3 regions of the Erwinia amylovora genome follow, and region 3 is predicted to be linked to each of the others. Evidence: predicted binding sites of a transcription regulator. Region 3 holds the regulator's gene; each other region holds the start of a gene.

The links. Region 3 encodes PurR, which represses purine synthesis genes. Its sites were predicted from a motif close to CANGCAAACGTTTGCNTG; they were not measured.
Region 1: JGC47_RS12810 (nucleoside-specific channel-forming protein Tsx) is a predicted target of PurR. The motif match lies at 1,940-1,957, and genes of this name have one in related genera.
Region 2: tusA (sulfurtransferase TusA) is a predicted target of PurR. The motif match lies at 1,705-1,722, and genes of this name have one in related genera.

What each region holds. Positions count from the first base shown of each region.
Region 1 covers NZ_CP066796.1:2,786,338-2,790,630, forward strand. Annotated here, with positions in the region: gene flhA (flagellar biosynthesis protein FlhA) at 1-1,367, shown strand, start outside; gene JGC47_RS12805 (flagellar protein FlhE) at 1,364-1,786, shown strand; gene JGC47_RS12810 (nucleoside-specific channel-forming protein Tsx) at 2,231-3,097, shown strand; gene speG (spermidine N1-acetyltransferase) at 3,227-3,793, shown strand; gene JGC47_RS12820 (hypothetical protein) at 3,829-4,251, opposite strand.
Region 2 covers NZ_CP066796.1:175,289-179,581, reverse strand. Annotated here, with positions in the region: gene JGC47_RS00750 (zinc/cadmium/mercury/lead-transporting ATPase) at 1-1,363, shown strand, start outside; gene tusA (sulfurtransferase TusA) at 1,385-1,630, opposite strand; gene JGC47_RS00740 (7-cyano-7-deazaguanine/7-aminomethyl-7-deazaguanine transporter) at 2,068-2,733, shown strand; gene JGC47_RS00735 (DcrB family lipoprotein) at 2,876-3,430, shown strand; gene iolE (myo-inosose-2 dehydratase) at 3,481-4,293, opposite strand, start outside.
Region 3 covers NZ_CP066796.1:1,756,186-1,760,478, forward strand. Annotated here, with positions in the region: gene punC (purine nucleoside transporter PunC) at 1-524, opposite strand, end outside; gene punR (DNA-binding transcriptional activator PunR) at 636-1,568, shown strand; gene purR (HTH-type transcriptional repressor PurR) at 1,565-2,590, opposite strand; gene JGC47_RS08205 (C40 family peptidase) at 2,993-3,829, opposite strand; gene JGC47_RS08210 (Grx4 family monothiol glutaredoxin) at 4,207-4,293, shown strand, end outside.

The sequences.
Region 1 (4,293 bases), 1.0 Mb from region 3:
GCAACGGACTGGTCGCGCAGATCCCAGGTCTGGTGATCTCTACCGCTGCCGGCGTGGTGGTCACGCGGGTGGTCAACGAGCAGGATGTTGGCGAGCAGATGATCGGCCAGCTGTTCAGCTCGCCACGCGTTATCTTGCTGGCAGCAGGGGTGATCGGCCTGCTCGGTCTGATCCCCGGCATGCCGAACGTGGTGTTTTTACTGTTTACCGCCGTGCTGCTGGGCATCGCCTGGTGGCTGCGCGGCCGTCAAGGCCAGCAAGGCGCACGTCCCGGTAGCCCGACGGAATTGGCGGAAGATAAGGCGCGGGCCGAAGCCGAAGCGGCACAGGTCAATGAAGCTACCTGGTCAGACGTGCAGATGGAAGACGTGCTCGGGCTGGAAGTCGGCTACCGGCTGATCCCGATGGTCGATCAGGAACAGCAGGGCCAGCTGCTGACGCGCGTACGCGGCATCCGTAAAAAGTTTGCCCAGCAGATGGGCTTTTTGCCGCCGCCGGTGCATATACGCGATAACCTCGATCTCTCTCCCACCTCCTACAGCATCTTGCTGAAAGGCGTTGAGATCGGTCGCGGCGAAGTGATACCGGAACGCTTTATGGCGATCAACCCGGGTTGTGCGGAAGGTGACGTACCGGGCACCGCCTGCGTAGAACCGACCTTTGGCTTACCCGCCCTGTGGATCGATGAGGTACAGCGCGAGCTGGCACAAACGTTGGGCTATACCGTGGTCGATCCCAGTTCGGTGGTCGCTACCCATCTGAATCATCTGATCAGCATCCATACCGAAGAGCTGTTTGGTCGTCAGGAAGCGCAACAGCTGCTTGACCAGCTGACCAAACAGTCACCTAAGCTGGTAGAAGACCTGATACCAGGGGTGATCTCGCTGACCACGCTGCATAAGGTGCTGCAAAACCTGCTGGCCGAACGTATTGCCATCCGCGACATGCGCACCATCATCGACACGCTGGCCGAATTTGCCAGCGCGCAGAGCGATGCCGATGAATTAACCGCCCGCGTACGCGTGCGGCTGGCGCGCTCAATCACCCATCAGTGGTTTACCGCTGACGACGATATTCAGGTGATTGGGCTGGATTTGTCACTGGAACAGCTGCTGGTGCAGGCTACGCAAAGCGGCAGCGCCATTGAGCCAGGTATTGCGGAAAACCTGATGAAGCAGACTGGCCTGGCGCTACAACATCAGGAAGGCATTGGAGCCCCGCCGGTGCTGCTGGTTAATCCCTCTCTGCGCCTGATGCTGTCACGCTATTTGCGGCGCATCTTCCCGCAGCTGGTGGTGTTGTCAAGTCAGGAGATTAATAGCCAGCGAAATGTGCGCATGACCTGGATGATCGGGGGGCAGTCGTGAAAAGCGCGCTGCCTGCCCTGCTGTTGATGCTGCCGATTGCCGTGCACGCCAGCCACGGCGGCGCCTGGAGCAGTCAGAGCTTCGGTGGCGTTATTTCTCGCGGCCAGCAGGAGATCACCAGCCGTCCGCTGCAGCCTGGCGCGCCGCTCCCCGCTTCGGCAACGGCAGCGCGGGTGGCATGGCGTATCACCCCCGACAGCGCGCCACCGCCGGATCTTAAAATAACGTTATGCAGCCGGGGGCGCTGCATGGCGTTGCCCGCGCTGGCCGGTGAGCAAACCTTACCGTCGTCATTTCCCGCCGACGGCCCTTTTCGTTTTATTTATTCCACGGTGACGCGAGGCTCCCTGCAACCCGCACTCACCATCCTCAGTAATCAGCTGACCGTCAACTATCGTACCGGCGCGCTATTGCGATGACGGGCAAGGCCGGCGCGTCCATCGCGCAGCGGCTGGCTGTCAGTCGGCGATCCCGGCCTTTATCTATAAGAATACTTATTCACTGGTGCGTTTAGCGCGGATTCAAAACCCTGCTATCTGCAACAAAATCGGCAGGATTTGCTCATTCAATACCAGGCAATCGTTTACCCCGACGTTTAGATGCCTGAACAGCACGTTAGCGATAAAGTTCACTCTGCACTGATTAATTTGTGATAAAAATCACACTTTAACCAAATCGAAATGAAACACACTTTGACAAGTGTGAGTGATATCTATTTGCTAGAGCGCTGACGGCGGCACACTGCCGCAGAATTCATGCGGGTGTTTTTGCCTTCGCGATAACCACCCATTTCGCCTGTAGAAGCGGCAACCCGACCTGAACGATAGCTGCCAGACAGGTCACTGAGCATGTGAAAAGCACTAATGAAATATAAAATAATCATGGCCGGAGCGCTGGCCGCGCTTTCTTATACCCAATCCTCCGTCGCTGAAACCGGCAACGCCGAATACGTTTCAGACTGGTGGCATCAGAGCGTTAACGTGGTGGGCAGCTATCACACCCGCTTCGGACCCAGGCTGAATAACGATGTGTATCTCGAATATGAAGCCTTTGCGCATAAAGACGGGTTGGATTTTTACGGCTATATCGATGTGCCTAAATTCTTCGGCACCGGCAACGGTAATAACGTCGGCGCCTGGGATGACGGTTCCCCGTTCTTTATGGAGATTGAACCACGCTTCTCCATTGATAAACTGACCGGCACCCAGCTGGGCTTTGGCCCGTTTAAAGAGTGGTATTTCGCCAACAACTACGTCTACGACATGGGCGATAACAAGGCCAGCCGCCAGAATACCTGGTATATGGGGCTGGGCACCGACATCGACACACATTCTGATATGGGCTTGTCTTTGAACGTATACGCCAAATATCAGTGGGAGAACTATGGCGCAGCTAACGAAGACCGCTGGGACGGTTACCGCTTCAAGGTGAAATACTTTGTGCCGCTGACCACACTGTGGGGCGGCAATCTGAGCTATATCGGCTTTACCAACTTTGACTGGGGTTCGCAGCTTGGTGATAACGCCAGCCCGGCACGAACCAGCAATTCCATCGCCTCCAGCCATATTCTTTCTCTCGGCTACGATCGCTGGCACTACTCGTTTGTTGCGCGCTACTTCCACAACGGCGGACAGTGGAACGACGGCGTGGTGCAGAACTTCGGCGCCGGGGATTTCACCGTGAAATCAACCGGCTTTGGCTACTATCTGGTGGTTGGCTATAACTTCTGACAGCGAACCGGCCTGCGCCAGGGACGCCAACATGGCTAACAGCTCAACGCGCCGACCGGCGCGTTTTTTTTGCCGCCGGTAAAACGTTATACTTGCTGGGCAATACAGCATCTGCAAACAGGAAGAGTTATGTGTGCCAAATTTGTTGACCACGACGTTACGCTGCGCCCGCTGGAGCGGGAAGATCTGCGGTTTGTCCACCAGCTGGATAATAACGCCAGCGTGATGCGCTACTGGTTTGAAGAACCGTATGAGGCTTTTGTGGAGCTGTCAGATCTCTATGACAAGCACATTCATGACCAAAGCGAGCGGCGCTTTGTAGTGGAGCATGCCGGAAGCAATGCGGGGCTGGTGGAACTGGTGGAAATTAATCACGTCCACCGCCGGGCGGAGTTTCAGATTATTATCGCCCCCAGTCATCAGGGCAAAGGACTGGCCAGTCAGGCGGTTAAGATGGCAATGGATTATGGTTTCTCGGTGCTGAATCTCTACAAGCTTTACCTGATTGTCGATAAAGAGAACGAAAAGGCGATTCACATCTATCGCAAGCTGGGCTTTGAGGTGGAAGGCGAGTTAATCCACGAGTTCTTTATTAACGGTGAATACCGTAACACCATACGTATGTGCATCTTCCAGCCTCAGTTTCTTGAGCGTTTCAAACCCGCACAGGGCATGGTGCAACCTGCGGCACAGTAAGCAGGCCGGAAATCCGGCCTGCTCTGGTTTAATAACTAAGCCCCGCGAGCGCCGACAGGACTCATCACCACCTGCAGGCGCGGCGGCTCAATTTTGTACATCCCGCCATAGAACGGGTCAACCACCAGCCAGCCAGGGAACCCGAGCAGTGGAATATTGCCCAGCAAATACCACAGGTTTGCGCTCTCTTTCAACGGCAGCGTCTGCGGCACATAGCCGGCACGCTCCAGCATGACCAGGTACTTTTTCTTACCAAAATAGTCGCCGCTGGACTTTGCCAGCGTCACGGTTTTTGGCGTATAGCCTTCTGCCACCGCTTTACCGCTCTCGTCCTGCACCACAAATTTCACCCCGGGGGGCTGGGTTTGCAGCGTCACATCCTGCGTCTCGCTGGAGACGATGGTTGCACACCCCGTTAATATCCACGCCGCTATCAGCGCTGCGATCGCCCGTTTCATCATTATTCCTGCATATGTCCAGTATGCTGACAGTCTAAGCCT
Region 2 (4,293 bases), 1.6 Mb from region 3:
TGATGAAAGCGCCATGACCGGGGAATCTGTTCCGGTTGAGCGCCAGCAGGATGAAACTATCGCCGCCGGCAGCATGAGCATTGACCGCCTGGTCCAGCTGGAGGTTATGTCGGAACCGGGTCACAGCGCCATTGACCGCATCCTGCATCTGATTGAAGAAGCCGGGGAACGGCGCTCGCCAATCGAGCGTTTCCTCGATCGTTTTAGCCGCATTTATACCCCGATCGTCATGGTGTTGGCGCTGGCCGTGGCACTGCTGCCGCCGCTGCTGCTGGCGGAAGCCTGGCAACCGTGGATTTACAAGGGGCTAACGCTGCTGCTGATTGGCTGCCCGTGTGCACTGGTCATCTCCACTCCGGCGGCGGTGACCTCGGCACTGGCTGCCGCCGCCCGACGTGGTGCGCTGATCAAGGGCGGGGCAGCGCTGGAAAGCCTCGGCAATGTGCGCACGATCGCCTTCGATAAAACCGGCACCCTTACCGAGGGTAAACCACAGCTCACCGCCATCGTTACGCTGAATGGCAGCGATGAATCACACCTGCTGGCTACCGCCGCCGCCATTGAACAGGGTTCATCGCACCCTTTAGCGCGGGCTATCGTGGCGGCAGCCAATGCGCGTCAGCTGGCGATCCCAGCGGCGAGCGATCAGCGTGCTATGCCGGGAAGCGGCATACAGGCAATGGTAAGTGGCCGCTTACTGTCTGTAAGTTCACCGTCACAAATGGCTAAAGAACTACCATCTCTGCAGAGTAAAGCGGTTGAAGCGCTGGAAAATGGCGGCAATACCGTGGTGATACTGCACGAAGGTCAGCAGGCGCTGGCCGCCTTTGCCCTGCGTGATACGCTGCGCGCCGATGCCCGAAACGCGCTGGCAGAATTGCAGGCGCTGGGTATTCAGGCGGTGATGCTGACCGGGGACAATCCGCGCGCTGCGGCAGCCATTGCCGCCAGGCTGGGCATTGATTATCGTGCCAGCCTGTTGCCGGAAGATAAGGTCAACGCCATCACCAGGCTGCAGCAGCAGCAGACGGTGGCGATGGTGGGCGACGGGATTAACGATGCGCCAGCGATGAAAGCCGCCACTATTGGTATTGCGATGGGCAGCGGCAGCGATATCGCGCTGGAAACAGCCGATGCGGCACTGCCTCATAACCGCCTTGCCGGGCTGGCAACGATGATCCGCCTGTCGCGCGCCGCCCACGCCAATATTCGTCAGAACATTGCGCTGGCGCTGGGGTTAAAAGCCCTGTTTCTTGTCACCACGCTGCTGGGAATGACCGGATTGTGGCTGGCCGTGCTGGCAGATACTGGTGCCACGGCGTTAGTGACGGCTAACGCCCTGCGCTTACTCAGTAAGAAATAACCGGGCAGGCTCGATGAAAGGCTACAGGCCTTTTTTTATCAGATACTGATATGGCAGAACGTCGACGGCCTGAGCCACCAGCCTGTGTTCCATAAAGCGGCAAAAGCCGGGAATATCACGCGTGGTGGCCGGGTCGTCGGCGATAATCAGCAGGGTTTCGCCATCCTGCATATGTCGCACGGTTTTGCGCACCATCATAACCGGTTCCGGGCAGCGCAGCCCTTGGGTATCAAGGGTTTGGTCGGGGTTGGCAAACAGGTTGCTCATAGGGTTCTCAATAAGGCAGTAACGGACTTTGCACTATTTTAATCTCAGGCGAGGCAGGCGCAAGAGTTCAATATCACGATAACGTTTGCGCTAAAATCAAGCGTTGCATTGGCAGGCCAACACGGTAATATGCCGCAAAAGTACACATATCCACCGGATTTCGCGTTGCGGCAAGGCGGCAACTGAGCGGATCCCCGGGAGCTTACATCGGTAAGTGACCGGGGTTCGTGAGGGCAGCCAGCGCGGCTGCGGCGTGAAAGATGAAGGATGCATGTCCAAAAGATTTCGCGTCGCGGCAAGGCGGCAACTGAGCGGATCCCCGGGAGCTTACATCAGTAAGTGACCGGGGTTCGTGAGGGCAGCCAACGCGGCTGCGGCGTGAAAGATGAAGGACAGGACTGGGTTCCCTCACCCCATAACATACAAAAAGGCTCAATATGCTCGCATTCAGTTCTCGTCAGCGCCTGCACGCGCTGGTTTGGCTTTCTTTGTTTCATCTGCTGATCATCCTTTCCAGTAACTACCTGGTGCAGCTGCCGGTGACTATTTTTGGTCTGCATACCACATGGGGCGCATTCAGCTTCCCGTTTATCTTTCTGGCGACCGACCTGACGGTGCGCATTTTCGGTGCGCAGCTGGCAAGACGCATTATTCTGGCGGTGATGGTGCCGGCGCTGTTTGTCTCGTACGTGGTTTCTGCGCTGTTTTATCAGGGCGAATGGCAAGGCTTTGCGGCACTTGAGCAGATGAACCTGTTTGTTGCCCGCATCGCCTGCGCCAGCTTTATGGCCTATGCGCTCGGCCAGGTGCTGGATATCCAGGTCTTTAACCGCCTGCGCCAGAAAGCGGCATGGTGGATAGCACCCGCTGCGGCGATGTTCCTCGGCAATATTAGCGATACGCTGGCCTTCTTCTTTATCGCATTCTATCAAAGCAGCGATCCGTTTATGGCTACGCACTGGGTTGAAATTGCGTTGGTGGATTACAGCTTTAAGGTTCTGATCTGTATGCTGTTCTTCCTGCCGGCTTACGGCCTGCTGCTGAATGCGACGTTGAAGCAATTAACAGAGAAATCTAATCGTCCCCAGATGAATTTCGGCTAGTCTGATCCTGTTGATGCCTGAAGCATCAAAACCGATGGCTTCAGGTAATGATATTGTCACCACCAGCGGGTTGCTTTTACATAGCGAATACGTTTGTATCTATACCTTAGCGACATGCAACCAATTTATAAAAGGGACTATAATGCGTAACTTATTGAAATATGCTGGAATTGCGGTACTGGTGGCGGGCCTTGCAGCCTGCGATGGCAAAAATGACAAAGCCGCTGCCAGCCAGGAGGCCAGCAGCAGCCAGTCGGCGCAGAACGTCACGCTGATGGGCGGCAAACTGGGCTTTGCGTTACCACCAGGGATGAGTGATAAGAGCGGCAAACTCGGCACCCAGGCCAATAACAAACACGTTTATGCCGATGAGTCCGATCAGAAAGCGATCATTGTCATCGAGGGCGGCAGCACCAGTGAAGGGCTGGATACCCTGGCAGAACGGCTTGAAGCGCAGCAGCGTAGCCGCGATCCGCAGCTACAGGTGGTGACCAACAAAACCATCGGCGTAAACAATCTTCAGCTGCAGCAGCTGGACAGCGTGATCTCTGCCAACAATCAGTCTTCATGGTCTTCCGTAGTATTAGGCAAAATCGACGGCAAACTAATGACTCTGCAAATCACCCTGCCAGCCGATAACCAGCAACAGGCGCAGATTGAAGCAGAAAGCATTATTAACTCCATCACGCTGAAATAGCCTGACAGCCGTCGCCTTTATCTTAAGTTAAGGCCGCTTTTTGCATATAACTACAAACCGGCGTGTTGACGGATAAACCGGCGTGCTTTTAGCGCATATTCAAACGGGTTTGCCAGCGCCGGATCCTGCTCTGCTTCCACCACCATCCAGCCGCGGTAGCCACCATCGTCGAGGATTTTGAAGACCGGATCGAAATCAATCACGCCGTCGCCCGGCACGGTGAAGGTGCCTCTCTTAACGCCATCCAGAAATGACATCCGCTGCGCCTTTACGTCTGCCACCACCTCGTCACGCACATCTTTCAGATGTATATGATTAATGCGTGCAAGGTGCTGTTTCAGCATCGCCAACATGTCTTGCTGCGAGCCTTCCGAGTAGTATGCATGCCCGGTATCAAACAGCAAACAGACGTCATCATCGGTCTGTGCCATAAAGCGGTCCACCTCTTCGCGGGTTTGGATCGCGGTGCCCATATGGTGATGCAGGCTAACGGTCATCCCCCTCTCTGCCGCCAGTTTTGCCAGCTGATTGTAGCCTTCCACCGTCAGACGCCACTGTTCATCGCTGAAGTGAGGTTTCTCTTCCAGTACCGCTTTTGAGGTTCCCTGAATGCTCAGGCTCTGCTCGGAACAGCCGATAACTTTAGCCCCCATCGCATGCAGAAAATCGCGATGATTGATAAATTCATCCAGCGTTTTTTGCCGGTCGCCGTTGGCGAAATAGGTACTGAACCAGGCGTTAACGATCTCAATGCCCCGGATATCCAGCATCGGCTTCAGCACCGCCGGGTCACGCGGATATTTGCTGCCCACCTCACTGCCGGTAAAACCAGCCAGCGCCATCTCACTGACAATCTGCTGGAA
Region 3 (4,293 bases):
GGCACCATCAGCAGCAAAGTAATTAGTAACAGCGTGACGAAGATGGACTGCCATGGAAAATGAGCTAACAGCCAGGCTCCGACCAGTGGCGCCATGGCCGGTGAGAGCGCGACCAGCGGCATAATAGTGGCAAATACACGGTTGGCTCGTGCAGCGCTGTAGCGGTCAACCACCAGAGCTTGCCAGCTGACGGCCGCAGCACAGACGCCGACAGCCTGCACAAATCGCCATGCCAGCAGCGAAGCTGCTGAATTAACCCAAAGCATGGCGGCACAGCCGACAGCAAACAGACTCAGGCCCATCAACAGTACCGGCTTGCGCCCGATGCGGTCTGAAAGAGGTCCCCATACCAGTTGCGCGCAGGCAAATCCGGCAAGGAAAATACTCAGGCTGGCGCTGACAGCGCCAGCCTGAGTATTCAGATCTTGCTGCATCACACCAAATGCAGGCAGGTACATATCGGTAGCAAGGAAACCCAGCATGCTTAGCAGCGCCAGGTAAATCATAAAAACTGCAGAATACATGTTAATTAACTCTTATCAGCCCGTTTTAAGCTTGCGCAGTGTAATCGCGTGCAGGACAGTCTGTGAAACGCTAATATTCGTTGATTGGAATGAATTTTTTTGAAGGCAAATATGTGGTCAGAACATTCACTGGAAGTTATTGATGCCGTGGCCCGGACCGGAAGCTTCACCGCCGCTGCCGCAGAGCTGCACCGCGTCCCTTCTGCAATAAGCTATACGGTGCGTCAGCTTGAGGAATGGCTGGCCGTAAATCTGTTTGAAAGGCGGCATCGTGATGTGGTGCTGACCGACGCCGGACGGGTATTCAGCGAGGAAGGCAGGATTGTCATCAAAAAAATGCTAGCCACGCGCCGCCGCTGTCAACAGGTGGCAAACGGCTGGCGCGGGCAGCTCAATATCGCCGTCGATCGCATTGTACGCCCGTCGCGAACGCGGCAGCTGGTGGTGGATTTTTACCGCCACTTTCCTGACATGGAGCTGCATATCATGCCAGAAGTGTTTAACGGCGTTTGGGACGCGCTGGCAGACGGGCGGGTGGATGTGGCGATAGGTGCCACGCAGGCGATCCCGGTTGGCGGGCGTTTCGCTTTCCGTGATATGGGGAGCCTTAACTGGCGCTGCGTGGTTAATGCACAACACCCGTTAGTCAGTCGGCCCGGGCCACTGACTGAAGAGTGGATACGCGAGTGGCCTTCGTTGGTGCTGGAAGATACTTCACGCGCGTTACCCAAGCGCACGACATGGACGCTGGATAATCAGCGGCGGCTGGTCGTACCTGACTGGGAAAGCGCTTTTGATTGCTTGCGCGCGGGTTTATGCGTTGGCATGGTGCCGGGCCATTTCGCCCAGCCGTTGCTGCAGCGGAATGAACTGCGTGAGCTGGCGCTTAGCTCGCATTTTCCTGACAGCCCGTGCTGTCTGAGCTGGTCGGAACAAAGCGCCTCACCGGCGCTGAGCTGGCTGCTGGAATATCTTGGCAGCACGGAAACCCTGAGGGCCGAATGGCTTAGCGAGCAGCAGGACCCGGCACCGCTGCGTGATTAACGGCGGTAGTCCCGGTAAGGTCCATCCGCCACCGAACGTCGTTCGATCAGAGAAGGATAGACCTCAATGGTCTGCGACTCTTCACGTTTGCTGGTAATGCGATCAATTAACATATCAAATGCGGTTTCACCGAGGCGCTCTTTCGGTTGATGTACCGTGGTCAACGCCGGAGTAAAGTAACGGGCATTGCGCACGTTATCATAACCAATCACCGAGATGTCTTGCGGTACGCGCAGTCCCATTTCATCTGCTGCACAGATTGCGCCCATCGCCATAATGTCACCCCCGCAGAATACGGCAGTCGGACGCTGTTTCTGCGACAGGATCTGTTGCATGGCGAGATAACCGGATTCAGGTTCAAAATCACCCTGTACCAGCCACTCATCGCGCAGTGTGATCCCGGCCTCGCTCAGAGCTTTCACAAAGCCCGCATGGCGCCCGCCCCCGGTGTTGCGCTCCAACTGACCCGGGATGGCACCAATATCGCGGTGCCCGCGTTCAATCAGATAACGCCCCGCCAGATAGCCGCCATCAAAAGCGTTATCCAGTACCGTGTCGGTGAAGTCACCGCGCGACTTGCCCCAATCCATGACTACCATCGGGATATTGCGGTTATCTTCTAACATCGCAATCAGCGCGTCCGGGTATTCAGAGCACATCACCAGCAGCCCGTCGACACGTTTTTGCGCCATCATCGACAGGTAAGCCTGCTGCTTTTGTATGTTGTTATGAGCATTGCCCAGGATCAGGGTATAGCCTTGAGCAAAGCAGCGGCGCTCCACCGCCTCGATGATTTCAGCAAAATAAGGTGCTTCGCTTGAGGTTGCCAGCAGGCCAATGGTTTTGGTGTGGTTTACCTTCAGGCTACGAGCTACGGCGCTTGGAGAATAATGCAACTCTTTGATAGCTACCCAAACCGCTTCTCGCGTTTCTTCGGCGACAAAGCGTGTTTTGTTTATGACGTGCGACACGGTGGTGGTGGAAACACCCGCGCGCTTTGCCACATCCTTAATCGTTGCCATGAAAATCGTACTCCTGGTGTTATCAGTAACCTGCTGATAACTGGTTTGTTAATCGTTTGCCTTTACGCAAGCTTTTCCCGATTGGCCAGAATTATTGGGGGCTGTCTCAAAAGGTCGGGAAGGGGTCTTGCTTGTCCGTAAAAGGACGTGCAGTGCTGGCTTAGCCAGATTTTGGCGCCGTTGCGCAACGCAAAGCAGGAATTCTAACAAGGCTTAGCAAAGAAAACGAGATTTTTACCGTTAACGATAACAATAAATCCAGGCTGTTAAGGCAAAGTGCGGCAGGGACGAGAGTAAATAACTCACCGAAATTTAGGACTATTAGCCACGGCGGGTCAAACCATCAGGAGCCAGCAAAGAATTTTGTCTGACGGCGCGGCAGTTAATACCTTCAGCTAACCGTTAACGAACCGTCTTCGGAGTCATCACGCGGCGAGCGCCTACGTAATGTTCTTGCCAGAAATCATCACCCAACGCGCTAACCTGAATGTCTTTACCCGTTCGAGGTGACTGAATGAATTTACCGCCGCCGAGATAGACACCTACATGATCGGCACTACCTCTGCCGTTAATACGGAAGAATACCAGATCGCCTTTCTCAAGCCGGTCACGCCTGATCGGCGCGGCATCACGCAGGTGATACATCTCATTAGCGGTGCGAGGAATTTTGAATTTCACCAGATCTTTATAGGCATACCAGACAAGGCCACTACAGTCGAACCCGGTTTTAGGCGAGCTGCCACCCCACAGGTAAGGTTTGCCCAACTGACCCATCAGTTTACTCACTGCGGTTTCACGCGCTCTCTGATAACGAATGCGATGGGCATTACTGAGCTTCAGTGGGGCCGTCAGAACCGCCTTGCGATCTGCACGCTGGCTGCCATAACGTTTTTTTACGGTCTTTTTGATGCCGGACTGGTGGCTTAACGGCTTTTGCGCCGCGTTTATTTTTTTCGTTGGACGCTTAACAACGGTGGCCTTCTTTTTTAACTTTTGTTTTTGCAGCGGGCTAAGCTGTGCCAGTTCTGCGGGTTGTTTGGTTTTTTTTACCGGGGGTTCTTTATGTTTTTTGGTCGGGGAAGCTTTTACCGGACGTCGTTTGCGTCGTTCATCTTCACGTGCGATGCTCCGGTCAGCCTTGTGCCGATCGGCATTAACAGGCGCCTGTGGCGATGCGTGCGCCATATTGAAAAATAGTTGAGCAATGGCCAGCATGAAAAGCGTAATGAATGAACGCATCGTTTCCATTAACAATCTGTGCATTGCGGCAGGCAGCAACGCGAAGGTAAATAGTGAATTCTGCGCGCAGGCAGAAGGATATTTGGATTCTAAACTAACTCGAGACCAAAGGGTAAGGTCTTTTTTGTTACAATAATACAATCGGGATGTATAGATTAACAAATATAATCAGTTCATTAATTCAGTGCTTTACCTCAACTGTGTTTCAACGGATGCAGCAAAGCTCATGAGAAAATGTTATTTTGTTATCATCTTCTGACCGCAAAGCGGGTTAAAACCCAGATGTACTGAAATTGTCGTTTTAACGTCAGGTCAGAATAGCTACAATATTGGCTGGCTACAGCTATACACGAAGTATCGTATTGAGGAAGGCATTTATGAGTACTGTAGAAAAAATTCAGCGCCAGATCGCAGAAAACCCAATCCTGTTATATATGAAAGGCTCGCCGAAGCTGCCGAGCTGC